Regions from separate parts of the Pseudobacillus badius genome, predicted to be linked through region 2. Evidence: riboswitches for the same ligand, from Rfam matches in the RefSeq annotation. Region 2 holds a riboswitch; the other holds the start of a gene.
What was found. A riboswitch is a leader RNA that binds a small molecule or an ion and turns the genes downstream of it on or off. The one in region 2 is predicted to bind thiamine pyrophosphate.
Positions count from the first base shown of each region.

Region 1: linked by a shared signal. The riboswitch ahead of B1A98_RS02785 (thiazole synthase) and the one ahead of B1A98_RS00825 (acetylornithine deacetylase) in region 2 are both predicted to bind thiamine pyrophosphate.

Region 1 covers NZ_MWMM01000001.1:581,882-589,734, reverse strand. Annotated here, with positions in the region: gene B1A98_RS02805 (sigma-54-dependent Fis family transcriptional regulator) at 1-466, opposite strand, end outside; gene B1A98_RS02800 (ThiF family adenylyltransferase) at 696-1,709, opposite strand; gene thiS (sulfur carrier protein ThiS) at 1,723-2,541, opposite strand; gene thiH (2-iminoacetate synthase ThiH) at 2,483-3,661, opposite strand; gene B1A98_RS02785 (thiazole synthase) at 3,677-4,441, opposite strand; TPP riboswitch at 4,654-4,754, opposite strand; gene B1A98_RS02780 (glycosyltransferase family 2 protein) at 4,839-6,263, opposite strand; gene B1A98_RS02775 (HEAT repeat domain-containing protein) at 6,260-7,315, opposite strand; gene B1A98_RS02770 (alanine/glycine:cation symporter family protein) at 7,519-7,853, opposite strand, start outside.
Region 2 covers NZ_MWMM01000001.1:164,896-172,748, forward strand. Annotated here, with positions in the region: gene B1A98_RS00810 (superoxide dismutase) at 1-410, shown strand, start outside; TPP riboswitch at 571-679, shown strand; gene thiW (energy coupling factor transporter S component ThiW) at 743-1,240, shown strand; gene B1A98_RS00820 (YuzC family spore coat inner layer protein) at 1,234-1,641, opposite strand; TPP riboswitch at 1,791-1,895, shown strand; gene B1A98_RS00825 (acetylornithine deacetylase) at 2,039-3,325, shown strand; gene tenA (thiaminase II) at 3,415-4,089, shown strand; gene B1A98_RS00835 (ABC transporter ATP-binding protein) at 4,061-4,858, shown strand; gene B1A98_RS00840 (ABC transporter permease) at 4,855-5,607, shown strand; gene B1A98_RS00845 (ABC transporter substrate-binding protein) at 5,604-6,602, shown strand; gene B1A98_RS00850 (uroporphyrinogen-III synthase) at 6,696-7,502, shown strand; gene thiM (hydroxyethylthiazole kinase) at 7,611-7,853, shown strand, end outside.

The DNA of each region.
Region 1 (7,853 bases), 420 kb from region 2:
TATCCACAGGGTGCCAAATAGGAACTCCAGCACATGAAAATGCACTCCACGCCTCGCAATAATGCTCTGCCGTATGTATAGTCACAGCTTCTCGGGCAGCAAGGGCCGTGCCGATTGCATTCGTCCCTGCTATCGTTTCATCCCAATGACCGCCTGGATAAAAATTCACCTCACCCAGCTGGTCATGCAGCTTGCCTTTCATGCGCACGCCAATCATTCTGCCGTCTTTATCAGCCAGACCAAGGGCGTAGCAATCATCAATCTCGTTTTTCATTCTGCTATAAGCAGCTGCAAACGACTGGTATAGTTCGCCTCTGCTTTTTATCAGCTGCAATTCCGTTTCCGTTAGCACGAGAGGCGCTTTAGAGAGGTCACGTGATATATTATTCTTCCGGCTTCTCTCCCACGATTCCATCACTAGTTCAGACATGTTTTTCTTAACCAGTTGACCACGTTTTCCTATCATGATCGCTATCTCCCTTCCACCCTATATAGTGATAACCAAGCAGGATAGTTGTGATTGTGTCACAAGTTCAGATTAAACTATTCTAAATATTAAGTCAATTCAACAGAGGCTTTTGCAGAGAAGATGGGCTTGATTTCCCATGTTCTCTCTGTGAAGGCCGGCAAGAAAGAAAAAGGGCCGTCGTCTTAGTCAGATATGGACAGCCCTTTTCCCTCTATTCTGCTTTCTTTTAACCGAGCAGCCGCTGATAAAGCTTTTTTGCCTCTTCCGGATCCTTTGATCCATGTACCAGCATTCTTCCGTCCTGGAACAAGACAATTCTCTTTCCGGAAACAATCGCCGACAACAAAAAACCATTCATCTTTACTGAAGCGTCCCACTGCTTCAGCATAGCGGCAATCTCTGGCAAATTAAATGCCCTGTTGTTCGGCGGTCTTACTTGTACCGTATTTCTTCCGCATAAGACCGCCGTTTTTGTTTGATTTTCTTCCGTTAAATACGGATAGACGGCTGTGTCGCTGCAGGATGGGCAATCTGCCTTCTTTAAAGAGGCTGTAGAAATAGATGAATATGTATTTTTCCACAAATCAACAGCCACAAGCTCCCGGCGAATGTCCTCCCCGCGGCCCGCAAGTATTTTCAAAGCCTCTGCTCCTTGGAAAGCCGTTGTCATTTGAACAGCTGGCGCAATAATTCCTGCCGTGTCGCATGTCATTCCTTCTGCCGGCAGAACATCGAGCAAACAGGCGAGGCACGGAGTTTCTCCCGGCACAATCACACAGCTGACTCCCTGGCTGCCTACGCAAGCACCATATATCCAGGGCACCTGATATTTTTGAGACAGATCATTGATAACGAATCTTGTCTCAAAATTGTCCGTTCCATCAAGCAGCAGGTCCGGACATTTTTCATCCATAAGCGCAGAAAGCTCCTGCGGGCCTGCATCGGCTGTGATAGCCGATATGCTGACGTCGGAATTAATCTCCTGAAGCCTTTTTTTTGCCGCCTCCGCTTTAGGCAGACTATCCCGTGCGTCCTGCTCATTATACAGCTGCTGGCGCTGGAGGTTGGTCCAATCGACGTAATCACGGTCAATGATAGTAAGCTGCCCAATGCCGGCCCTGACCAGCATTTCGGCCAGTGCAGAGCCAAGTGCACCGGCTCCGACAAGCAGCACATGTTTAGTAGTGTAAGGATGCTCTTCCTTTAAAAATAACTCCTGTCTCGAATAACGGCTGTTCATTGCCTTCTCCTCCTCAACCGCCTCCCACGAATTGAACAATTTCAATTCGGTCTCCTTCATGAATAGTTGTCAAGCCAAGCCGTTCTTTCGGCACGATATGGCCGTTTATCTCTACAATGACCGCTTTTCCTTGCAAGGAATAAGAAGCCAGCAGCTCTTCAATAGTCAGCTCCTGCAAAGAAATTGGCGTCGATTTCCCATTAACCACAATGTGCATGTCGTTGATTTCCTCCTTTTTTATTGCTGTTTGATAACTCGCGGCTGCAGCCGCCGGGTCCTTGCTCGCAAAGATCCCTGACATGACTGCCACGCCTCTTGCTCCGGCGGCCTTGACTTCCCTAATATGGTGCGGTTTAATGCCTCCGATAGCAATAACAGGCACGCGGGAAGCATAAGCTGCGGCCTGCAATGTCTCCAAGCCTCTTGGTTTCCTCCCAGGCTTTGATGCTGTATCATAAATGTGGCCAAATAAGATCCAATCCGCCCTTCCTTCATTGGCATGAGCCACGGCATCCAGCTCATGAACAGAGCAGCCTGCCGCCAGTTGTCTGAGAAATGGGCGAACCTGCTTTAACGGCACGCTGCTTTCCGTCAGCTGTACACCGCCGGCTCTGGCTGCAAGAGCAACATCCAGCCTGTCATTAACAATAATCTTTTCGGCCGGAACCCCCGCTTTCCTAAAGGCTTCCACCCAATACAACAGCTCTCTGGCGCTGCGCTGTTTTTCTCTTATGTGAATATAGTCAACAAATGAGTGAATGGCGGCGGCAATGCTAGACGCCTGCGCCAGCCCGAGTGTCCCCGTGGTGATGGCGTGAAGCTGAAAAGTCATTCCATTCCTCCTCGTCCGCCAAAATGTCCCAATCTTTAAAAATCGGCTGATACCCAAGCTGCTTTAAGCGTTTTTTTACTTCTGCCACCGAACGAGTATCGGAAATTTCAAATTGGCTATTGTTTTCTTTCTTCGCCGCGTAGCCGCCAACAACTGTCGAAGAAGCAGCGGACATTTTTGTCACGCCCAATTTAATAAGGTGATCTCTAAGCCCTGCTTCCTCGCGTGTAGACAGTGTAATACCTGCCCGGGGCATAAACAGGCGGACAGCAAGCATCGCTTGCACAAGATCTTTATCCTCCACAACAGCACGAGGCTCGAACCCTCCAAGATTCGGGCGAATACGAGGAAATGAAACGGCAATGTCCGTTTCTAAATATCTTTTTTGCAGGTATTGGGCATGCAGAGCAGTGAAAAACACTTCCTTCCGCCAGTTATCCATTCCGAGCAGCGCTCCAATGTTTACCGATCTCATGCCGGCCTGGCATCCCCGCTCTGGTGCATCCAGGCGGTAACGATAGTTTCTTTTTGGACCTTTTATATGAATCTCCTTATAAATTTCTTCATTATATACTTCTTGATAGACAGTAAGCCCATCCACTCCCGCCTGGAACAACTGGCGGTATTCCTCGGCATCAAGGGGCTGTACTTCAATGGAAATCGAGGAGGCATATTTTCTTAAGATACGGGCGCTTTCTGTAAGATAGGCAACGGATGAATGAATGCGCGATTCCCCCGTCAGCAGGATGACATGCTGAATCCCCATGTCTTTCAACGCTTTTGCTTCTTGACTGATCTCCAAAGCGGTTAATTTTCTTCTCGGAAAGTCATTGTCAAAACTGAAACTGCAATATGCACACTTGTTTACACAGTAATCCGTTAAATAAAGCGGCGCATACAAGGAAATCACTTTTCCGAAATTCTGAATGGTCAGCTTTCGAGCTTTCTGGGCCATATCCTCCAGCCGCTCTGCAGCAGCCGGGGAAAGGAGCGCCAGTAAGTCATATTCGTCCGGTTCCGCTTGATTCAGTGCCTTGTCTACATCTTGAACCGTCATAGCAGCAAGGATTTCCTCATAGGGATGATGCTTGATTTTGTTGTATCTGTCATAAAAGCTCATAGAAACTCCTCCTTTTTACCGTAAAAACCCAGTGAGCGGAGATGAAGCAGCTGCCCGTTGCGACACCGGTCCGAGCCCTGCAAGATAAGCCTTTCTGCCGGCTGCTACAGCTAAACTGAATGCCTCTGCCATCCGCACAGGGTCGTCTGCTGTAGCAATAGCCGTATTTACGAGAACCGCATCCGCTCCCATCTCCATTGCTTCAGCCGCTTCTGACGGCTTGCCGATTCCGGCATCCACGATGATCGGCAGTGTTTTTTCTTCGATAAGTATGCGGATCATCTCTTTCATGCGGATGCCCCGGTTTGATCCGATCGGGGAACCAAGCGGCATGATGGCCGCAGCCCCGGCATCAGCCAGCTTTTTGGCTGCCATTAGGTCTGGATTCATGTAAGGAAGAACAACAAAGCCTTCATTAGCCAATATTGCGGTCGCCCGGATCGTTTCTTCATTGTCAGGAAGCAAATATTTCTGATCAGAAATAACTTCGATCTTAATCCAATCTCCCATCCCGGCGGCCCTTGCCAGCCTTGCAATACGGACAGCTTCCTCCGCATTTCTTGCCCCGGATGTATTGGGCATAATCGTCATATTCTCTGGGATATCTGCTAAAATATTTTCATGGCCTGCCTCTAAATCCACTCTTCTTACTGCTACAGTTACCACTTGCGAGCCTGAGGCACTAAAGGCTTGTTTCATAACAGAGTGATCGGCAAACTTCCCCGTTCCTGTAAACAGCCGGCTTGACAACTTTTTTTGACCAATAATTAATTCATCCATTTAACATCCTCCTTTTTGCAATAGGCTCTGCCATTATCGACGATTGATTGGTTAATTGTTCACCTAAAAGGGCAAAAGCGGCGACTTCCACGGAAAGTGTCCGCCTGCAGTGAAACCGATAGACAAACCAACGATATTCTTTAACAGAGCCGTACAACAAAAAAAGCCTGCCACAACGGCAGGCTTTTCTTTATGCATCATAAATAAAGACACGTAAATAAAGACAGCTTCCCTCCGTTGGTACTAACCAAATCAGGTTCAAGAGTTGGATGCATGCATCCTCTCAGCCGTAAAGGCACCCCTAGCTTACTTTTTCTATATTCAGTTTCCTCTAGTATACTCCTAATATTCTAAATTGTTAACCACTTTTTCAAAAAAAGAATTCCGCTTTTTTGCTTTATTTCGCTTCGGTCTTCGCCCCTACGCCAATCCGCTTCATTTCTCCCCAATCCTTCTTGCCGGCTAAAAACTGAAAAAAGCCTTCCAGCCGCCATTTAATCATGAGCGGCCGATACCAAAACGTTTCAGAAAGTGCAAAGAAAAACAGTCTGACGATGTCTCGCGGCTTCGGATATTTTCTCAAGCTCCATTCCTCTAAGAGCACTCCGCCCATCGATAACACCGATCCGTATAAGAACGACAAAGAGGCAATCAGGACGGTGATTTCAACACTGATAAACGAAAACAGCAAACCGAACAGAATAAGCAAGTAACCAAGCAATTCGACAAAGACACCCATCAGCTCAATCAAAAAGAAATAAGCCATCGATAGCACACCAACCAGGCCATATTTAGGATTAAACAGCATATCCTTGTTATTCCAAATCACTTCGCAAAGTCCGCGGTGCCAGCGCTGGCGCTGTCTGCGCAAATAAAGGGCGGACTCTGGCGCTTCTGTCCAGCAAACAGGATCAGGAACATACAATATCTTTTTCTTTAATCCTCTATCTTTAATCATCCGGTGCAGGCGGACAACCAGATCCATATCTTCTCCGACTGTATCCGTGCGGTACCCGCCGATTCTGGTCACTGACTCTTTCTCAAACACACCGAAAGCACCGGAAATAATCAGCAACAGGTTATGACGGCTTAAGCCAATCCGGCCGATTAAAAATGCGCGCAAATACTCGATCACTTGCATAACCACCAACGGTTTTTTAGATAAACCGACCGTCATCACTTCCCCGCCTTCAATATGACAGCCATTCGCAATCCGCACGCTGCCGCCGACTGCAATCACCTCTCCGTCTGAATCAAGAACCGGCTTGATCACTTTCAAAAAGGCATTTCTCTCTAATACAGAATCTCCGTCGAGTGAACAAATGTACGGGTAATGGGATAAGTTTATTCCAGCGTTCAAGGCATCGGCTTTTCCGCCATTTTTCTTGTCAATCATGTATACATTTTCATAAATCGTTGACCGGTAGATGCCATTAATTTCAGCAACAGGTATTCTCGTACGTACAACAAAATTTATTTTTACCATTTGAAAGGCCTCAATCATCGTTTCGGCTGTTTTGTCTGTCGAACCGTCATTGATAACAATCACTTCATATTCCGGATAGTAAATACTTAAAAGAGAGCGGACACTGTTATAAATCCCTGCCTCTTCATTATAGGCAGGCACAAGAATCGAGACCGGTTTTGTATCAAAAGAATCCAGCAAATCTTCTTCTGCCTCTTTTGAATTAAATCCATATTCGCTCCGCAGCTGCCTGGCTGAAATAAATAAAATGACGAGATAAAACAAAATGACAAAGGAGGTGTAGAAAATAAATAACCACGGCAAAAAGGTGAACAGATTGCTAATGAATTGAGTCATCCTATTCTCACTCCTTCACTCTCAAGCCACTGGGCAGCCATATCCTTTGCATATCGGTCATGATGGGTTTCAATAATATGCTGCAAAATCAGTGTGCCGTTTGCATATTGCTGCAGCGCTTCCCCTGCCGCATTGCGGACAAACCAGTTTTCATCTGCAATCAACTTCGTAAGCTGAGGCAGAAAACCGTCTTTTTTCGCTGCGCCTGCCAGCTTGGCGAACATCATTCTCTCCTGCCAGTGCTGAGAATAGCTGAATGGATACACATCTGCTGAATCAGCCGTGTACCCGAACAAATAAAGCACTTTTAAGGCAGCAATTCTTAGCTCTAAATGCGGCTGCTTCAGCTGTTCTACTACAAAAGGAAGATAGCTGTACTCCTGTGTTTCTGCTACCCACTCAATGATTGCCTGCTTAAACACATTGTTCAGCTTCTCATAATTCTGGATAAACCCTGCGTCATATGTATCGTTAAATCTTCTTAATACATCCTTGTAAACAGCTTTCGAAAGCGGAGGATCCAGGCTGATTAAATCCCTGGCCAGCGCGTTCGATTGCAAGGAAGCCAACACACGGATCGCTTCTGTCCGTTCTGCCTCTGTTCGCAGAGCGTTTTCGGCAAGCGCCAGCCACAAATGATGCGAAAAGGAAGACATATAAAAATTTTCAATGCGATAAAGCACATTCATTCGTGTGCTCCACCTTCCTTTCGCCAGCCGCCGATGATACTCCTCTTTCAGCCACTCCTCAGCAAGAAGTGTAATCGTCTCTCCTACCATTTCTCCCTTTAGGATACTTGCAGCCTCCTCCAGCAATTCTTCTAATGCCTGAATGCTCAATGGATCATTATTTAGCCATCTGTTATGGATCTCCTCTTCCGTTCCTAACAAATAAGCAAATAAATCCGGACGCAAGTAATCTTTTATTTGTTCCACTCTCTCTGTTCTTTTATTTGTTATCACTTTTTGAACAATCAGAAAAACGAGCAAGAAAAGCAGAATGCCCAGGAGGATCAAATTGATATATATAATGACTTTCATCGTATCGCTCACATTTTTTCACCCGCTTTACCATTTGCTTGGCAGCTCAATTCCTTCTACTTCCTTTATTCCACGAATAAAAAACGATAAACTGGCCGTGCCTCTTCGATTCTACCAAAGTTGTCAAAATAAAAATAGATGTCTATAGAAGCGAATGTCTTGTTCTATTCATCCTGCATGCAAATAAGCATAGGGCAGCCGAAGCTGCCCTATGCTTATTTTTCTTCCTGCGGTTTCCGTTCCCAGCAATCCGCCGTACCGACTCCTTCGATGGAATCAGCATAAAACACCGGTTCTTTGCCGGCTTTTCGCTGCTGCTGATAATCTTTTAAAGCAGCCACAGCAATTTTATAAAGCATGGTAATGGCCACTAAGTTGATCAGCGCCATAATCGCCATGAAAAGATCGGCCATATCCCAAACAAGGCTGATTTTGGCAACTGAGCCAAAGTACACCATGCCGAGTACAGCTAAACGATACACAAACAAGGCAGCGGGAGAGTTTTTAATAAACTCAATATTCGTCTCCCCGTAATAATAGTTTCCAATCA
Region 2 (7,853 bases):
AGCTTGCTTTTCATGGAGCGGGTCATTATTTGCATTCGATCTTTTGGAAAGTGATGTGCCCGCATGGCGGAGGAAGCCCGCCGGGGTCATTAAACCGTGAAATTTCCCGGTCGTTTGGCAGTTTTGAAGAGTTTAAAAAACAATTTTCCCAAGCGGCTCAAAACGTAGAGGGCGGAGGCTGGGCCATTCTCGTATGGGCACCGCAAGCGCAGCGGATGGAAATACTGCAAGCTGAAAAGCATCAGAATTTGAGCCAATGGGATGTTGTTCCTTTGCTTGTGCTTGATGTGTGGGAGCATGCCTATTATTTAAAATATCAAAACAAACGGGCAGATTATATTGATAATTGGTGGCACATTGTGTGCTGGGAAGAGGTCGAAAGACGAATGAGGAAGGCACAAGCGCGGTGAAAAAACAGTTTATTCAAAGACGCCAAAAGGCTTATCATCTTGCCTTTGCGGGCACAAACAGCAGGAGTTTATCCGGAAAGATTTTCAAAATAGAGAGAATCCTGCCGTTGCCTCTTTCTATTTTAACGATTTCATCCTATAATATAGAGAGAATTGAATAAGAAGCTACTAGAGGTGCCTGTTACAGGCTGAGAGAAAAGCATGGGGCTTTTCAACTCTTTGAACCTGATCTGGTTGATACCAGCGTAGGAAAGTAGAGCATTGATTACTATTTTACTTACAGCAGCTGTATCCAGATGGGGATGCGGCTTTTTTGTATTGGAGGAATATCGGTGAATCAACTGCAAAGAATGGCTTATATGGCTCTGTTTACAGCGATTGCCACCTTTGGCTCTTCGCTAGTCTGGTTCCCCGCTGGCGTGGCGAAGGCTTATCCTGTCCAGCATGCGGTTAACGTGGTGGCCGGTGTATTGCTTGGACCGGGGCCGGCGGTGATTATTGCTTTTGTTACAGGCCTGCTAAGAAACCTAATGGGGACCGGTTCGCTGCTGGCTTTTCCAGGCGGCATGATTGGTGCATTTCTTGCCGGCTACATTTATCGGAAAACAAGCCGGACATGGGCCGCTTCGATCGGAGAAGTAGCCGGTTCAGGAGTGATTGCTCCTTTATTTGCTGTTCCTTATGCCAAATTGCTGATGGGAACAGCAGCGGGCGCCTTTTTCTTTTTGCCGGCTTTCCTTGTCAGCAGCCTGTCGGGTTCATTTCTCGGCTTTTTGCTTGTAAGGCGTCTCGTAAAATTAAAGGCTTGGAAATACCGGTTTGGTCAATGATTCCATCGAAGGGCAATGGACAGTTTGCAGCATTCCACATTGGCTGCAGCCGCGCGCAGTTCAATCCGGAGGACATCCGGGTTAAAGGAAAGATAGAGTTTTTCCCGTACACCGGCTGACCGTATGAGCCGTTCGGCTTCTTTTTTGTTAGCTGCTTGTGCAGCGCTCATTAATTGCAAAGCAAAATCGCTGTTATCCGTTAATCGGTTCATGAGCAGATTAATTTCCTGTACAAGTGATTTCATGGATTGGGCTGATTGCTTAAATAAAGTGGGATCTACTGGAGGATATGCTCTTGCGAACGGGGAGCGGGCTAAACCAGACGGCGGAAGGAATGGATACCGGACGAAGCCGCTGAGCGGAATGGCGTAAAAATGAGTGAACGAATAAGGATGATACAAACAGCAGCCCTCCTTTCGAAAAGATCGCTTTTTATCAATATACGGCTAGCTGAAAAATAAATGATGAAAGATATTTATTTAAAAATTCTGAATTGAGTTGAATGCTATTTAAAGATATGCTACAACTAGTCATAGAGCTTAATTGAATAATGAGTCCTTGGGGGTGCTTGCAAAAGCTGAGAGAGGCAGATGGCCTTAACCCTTATTACCTGACCTGGATAATGCCAGCGTAGGGAAGAGGTCGTATCATGCTATTAAACAGCTGTTCTTTTTATTTTACAGCAGTTAGATACCATTTATACAACCGCTTCTCTTAATGGGAAGCGGTTTTTTTATGGACAGCGGTGAGAGAGGCTGGAATGAGAGAGTCCGTCATTTAAGGAAGGGGAGAAGCGTGATGAGTAAAACACTGGATGTGCTTTTACATGAAGCAGAACAGCGGCAGGAGGAGCTGATTGACTTATTAAAAAAACTGATCTCTTTTCAAACGCCTGCCCCTCCTGCGCGGAATACGAAGGAAGCGCAGACATTTATAGCAGAGTTTTTAAGAAAATTGGACTTTTCTGTTGATATGTGGGAGGTCTATCCAAATGACCCGAATGTGGTAGGCAAAAGAAAAGGCGCTTCCCCTGAAAATTATCAGAGTCTTATTATTAATGGACATATTGATGTAGCGGAAGTGCATGAGGATGAAGAGTGGGAAGCAAATCCGTTTCAGCCTGCTGTCAGAAATGGGCATGTAATCGGACGAGGAGCGGCTGATATGAAAGGAGGGTTGGCTGGTGCGTTGTTTGCTTTGCAGCTCCTTCATGAAGCTGGTGTTTTGCTGCCGGGGGATGTACTTTTTCAATCCGTGATCGGTGAAGAGGTTGGAGAAGCAGGCACATTGGAGTGCTGCAGAAAAGGATACACAGCGGACTTTGCCGTGGTAGTGGATACGAGTGATTTACATATACAAGGACAGGGCGGAGTCATTACAGGATGGATTACGCTTAAAAGCAGTCAAACCCATCATGATGCTACTAGAAGAAAGATGATTCATGCCGGCGGAAAGTTATTTGGAGCCAGCGCAATTGAAAAGATGATGAAGATCATCGAGGGCTTGCAGGAATTAGAGCGTCACTGGGCAGTGACTAAAAGCTATCCAGGATTTTTGCCCGGGACTAATACGATTAACCCGGCTGTAATTGAAGGAGGAAGGCATGCAGCATTTATAGCAGATGAGTGCCGGCTTTGGATTACGGTTCATTATTATCCGGATGAAACCTATGAACAGGTAGCCAAAGAAGTAGAAGAACATATCCAAAGTATTGCCAAAGGAGATATATGGATGCGGCACAATCCTCCAACGTTTGAATGGGGAGGCGCCTCCATGATTGAAGACAAGGGAGAAATCTTTCCGTCCTTTGAAGTGGATGCCGGCCATGAGGCTGTCAAGACCTTGACGCAATCGCATGCAGCTGTGTTAAACAAGCCGCCGGTTGTTGATGTATCGCCGACTGTTACGGATGGCGGCTGGCTGGCAGATGCCGGGATTCCCACTGTTATTTATGGTCCGGGGGACTTGGAGAATGCTCACTCTGTCAATGAGAAGTTGGCAATTAAGCAGCTTGTGGATTATACAAAGGTCATTTTAGCGTTTATTCATCAGTGGTGCCATCAGCCCAAGCACGAGTCCCCATGAAGAACACAGCAGAATCCCGCAAGCGGCACAAAACAAACAGTACCTATCTTTTAAGGAGTGGATAACAAATGAAAGCAAGCAAGACACACATGAAATTTAGTGAAAGGCTTCATGAGAAAATTCAGCCGATTTGGCGGCAAAACCATCATCATCCTTTTGTCAGAGAAATGGGAGAAGGAACGCTTGAACCGCGGAAATTCCGTTTTTACATGGTGCAGGATTATTTGTATTTAATTGATTACTCGAAAGTATTTGCTCTTGGGGCGGTGAAAGCCACTGATGTGGAAACGATGGGGAAATTTGCTGCGTTATTAAATGAGACGCTCAACTTTGAAATGTCTCTTCATCGTCAATATGCAGCCCGTTTTGGGATTTCAGAGGAAGAACTTGAACAGGCAAAACCGTCCCCGATCACACTTGCTTACACGCATTATATGCTTCACGCCAGCCAGAACGGAACGCTTGCTGAACTCCTGGCGGCCCTTCTTCCTTGTGCTTGGAGCTATTGGGAAATTGGCAAGGAGCTAAATGAAATTCCGGGAGCGAGTGCACATGAACTGTACGGCGACTGGATTAAAATGTATTCTTCTAAAGAATTTGGCGAGCTGGCAACCTGGTGCATCGATCTTTTAGATGAGCAGGCCGCTGGAAAAAGTGAAAAAGAGCTGGCGAGGCTGGAGGAAATTTTTCTGAATACAACCCGTTATGAATACATGTTCTGGGAGATGGCATATCATGAGCAAATGTGGCCGGGAGAGAAATAAAAAAGTTCTCCAATTCGAAAATGTTGCTTTTTCCTATCATGATAAAAAACAAGGGCGCTCTGTCCCGGTATTGCAGAACATTAATATCGATATGTATGATCGCGAGTTTATCGCTATTATTGGTCCGAGCGGCTCAGGAAAAAGCACCTTGTTCCGTTTAATGAGCGGGCTTGAAAATCCGGATGAGGGGCGGATTTTTATCAATGGAGAGGTGCAGAAGTGCCGGCTGGGCAAGGTCGGTTATATGCCGCAGCAGGATTTGCTGATGCCGTGGCGGACCGTTATCGAAAATGCAGCGCTTCCTCTTGAATTGAAAGGGGTTCGGAAAGAGGAAGCGCACAAGCAGATTCTTCCTTTGCTTGAGGAATTTGGGCTTCGGGGAATGGAACATCGCTTTCCGCATGAGCTGTCAGGAGGAATGAAACAGCGGGTTTCTTTTTTGCGGACATCGTTAAGCGGGTCCAATGTTCTTTTGCTTGATGAGCCTTTTAGTGCATTAGATGCCATTACAAGGCTTTCCATGCAGGAATGGTTAATGAACCAGTGGGAAAAACGAAAAGCAACTATTGTATTAGTGACGCATGATGTCAGCGAGGCGCTTTTCTTGGCTGACCGTATTTTTATATTCACAGAACGGCCCGTCCGTTCCCTTCAAGAAGTCAATGTGCCGCTCGGGCGCCCTAGGAGATTAAACGACTTGAACGAGCCTGCCATCATCAGTTTAAAAAACGATCTCATCGAACAACTGAGAGGAAAGGTGATCACATGAAAAAAACTGAGGGGCTTGGACCGGCAGTCTTATTAGTCTTCCTGTTCTTTCTGATTTGGGAAATGGCAGCGCGCGCAGTCAATATGGTGTTTATCCTGCCGCCGCCGACTGGCATTCTCAGCAAGCTGTGGGAATTGAGAGAGCCTTTGTTTGCCGAACATCTGCCGAGTACATTGGCAGTCATTATGATTGGGTTGGCGATTTCGGTTGTTGTGGGGGCAGGGATCGCCATTTGGATGAGCATCAGTCCAGCTGCAGAAAAAGCATTGTATCCGTTAATCATTTCTTCGCAAATGATCCCGGTTATTGCGTTAGCGCCGATTTTTGTTCTTTGGTTTGGATATTCAATTTGGAGCAAGGTAGTCGTGACGGTGTTAATTACATTCTTTCCTATTACAGTGAATACATATGACGGCCTGCAGTCCGCAAGCAAAGACTTGAGGGAGCTGATGATGACGATGGGAGCCGGGAAGAAAGAGATTTTCTTCAAGCTGCTTCTTCCCGCCGCCTTGCCGCATTTTTATTCGGGTTTGAAGGTAGCCGTTACGCTAAGTGTGATTGGCGCTGCGATCGGAGAGTGGCTCGGAGCGCAGGCAGGGCTCGGCTACTTCAGCAGAAGAATGATGACGCAATTTGACGGTGCTGCTGTTTTTGCCCCTATCATTCTTCTAGCGGCTATCGGCATTGTGCTCTTTATATTGGTAAAGTTAATGGAAAATAAGTCATTAAAGTGGAGGAAAACATCATGAAAAAATGGTTCATGCTCATGCTAGTTCTTCTGCTCGCCGGCTGTAATTCTAACGGGGCGGGCGAGGAAAAGACGGATGAAGGACAAAACAAAGACAAAGTAACGGTCATGCTCGACTGGTATCCAAACGCGGTTCATAGCTTCTTATATGTGGCTGAAGAAAAAGGCTATTTCGATGAAGAAGGGGTTGATGTTGATATCCAGTTCCCGGCAGACCCGACTGATCCAATTAAACTGGCTGCTGCAGGGAAAGTGACACTGGGAATTTCTTATCAGCCTGATGTAATTATGGCGCGCACCGATCAAGGGGTCAGTGTCAAAGCTGTTGGCGCGCTTGTCCGCTCTCCATTGAATCGTGTCATGTTTTTAAAAAATAGCCCGATCCGGACACCAAAAGATTTAGAAGGCAAAACGGTCGGTTTTACAGGCATCCCTCTTAACGAGGCAATCGTCCGAACGATGATGGAAAAGGACAAAGGCAATCCAGAAAAAGTAAAAATGGTGGATGTAGGGTTTGAGTTGAACTCTGCAGTCGTTACGAAAAAAGCGGATGCGGTGGTCGGAGCCTATATTAATCATGAAGTGCCGCTGTTAAAGCACGAAGGCCACGAAACCCGCAACTTGGATCCGACAAAATATGGTGTTCCCAATTTTTATGAGCTTGTAGCCGTTACAAGTGACCAAACATGGGAAAAGCAGGAGAAGGACATCAAAGCATTTTGGCGGGCAGCAGAGAAGGGCTTTGAATTTACCGAGAAGCATCCTGATGAAGCTCTGCAGATTTTATTAAGCAAACAGGACGAGGCAAATTTTCCGCTGATTGAAGAGGTGGAAAAACAAAGCCTTGATATTTTGCTGCCGAAGATGAAGTCTGAAAAAGGCTTTGGCAGCCAAGCTAAAGAGCCTTGGGAAGAAACGGCTCAATGGATGAAGAAAGCCGGTCTGATTAAGAAAGAGCCTAAGATCGATGATATGTTCATAAATCTTGCCGATTGAATGAACGAACCCTTCAAATCGAATAAAACCTAGAAGTTTAATGGGTTTTTTGATAGCATAAAGAAAAAAGATTGGTTTGAAAGGGGAAACAGCATGGGAAAAGGGCTTGAGGGAAAGAAAATTGTAATTGCAGGTTCAAGGAAAACCGAAGAAATGAGTGTGCTTATAAAAAAACAAGGCGGACTGCCGCTTATTCGGTCATTGCAAGGAACGGTGTTTTTAGCTGCAGAGGAAGTCGGGTCTGAATTAAAGAAGTTAATTGCTGCCCCGCCGGATTGGATAGTTTTTACGACAGGGGTTGGCACGGAAGCATTAGCAGATGCTGCTGACCAGCTCGGGGCAAAGCAGGAATTTCAGCAAATTATTCACCAGGCGAAAGTAGCGGCACGCGGATATAAGACGGTAGCTGCCTTAAAAAAATTAGGCATTACTCCCGCTGCAGTGGACGATGACGGGACAATCGCCGGCTTGATTCGAGCGCTCGAAAAAGAAAGCTTTGCCAAAAAGCGGATAGCTGTGCAACTTCACGGCGAAAATGCTCCTTCATTGATAAAGTTTTTAACCGAGAACGAAGCAGAAGTCCAATGTTTACTCCCTTACCGCCATCATGCGCCTGATGAGAAGGCTGTAGAAACATTAATGAATGAGATCATTGGCCAAGCAGTGGACGGAGTGTGCTTTACAACCGCAATACAGGTGCGCTCTCTCTTTCAATATGCCAGGCAGAAAGAGCAAGTGAAAGAGCTTCTTGATGCTTTTTCCAAGGGAACACTAGCTGGAGCGGTCGGAAAAGTAACTGCTGAAGCGCTTACGGAAGAAGGGGTCCGCCGGATGGTTGTTCCGGAGCTTGAAAGAATGGGTGCGCTGATCATGGAGATGTCGCGCTATGAGCGGGGCTGAGGCCAGGAATAAGGAAAGCAGCAATGAGTCAAGAAGGGACAAAAAGCGCACGTTTTAACATATCGTGCTTTTCTCCCTTTCTTCAGTGATCTAGGAAGAGGTGGAAAGATGGATCATCAAACAGTTAGCCAGCTACTTGTACGTGTGAGACAACGGAGTCCGCTCGTTCATAATATTACCAACAACGTTGTGACTAATTTTACAGCCAACGGCTTGTTAGCTCTCGGTGCTTCTCCTGTTATGGCTTACGCACAAGAAGAGGTAGCCGAGATGGCGCGAATGGCCGGAGCGCTTGTGCTCAATATCGGCACGCTTGATGCAGAAAAGGTGGCAGCGATGATCACAGCAGGA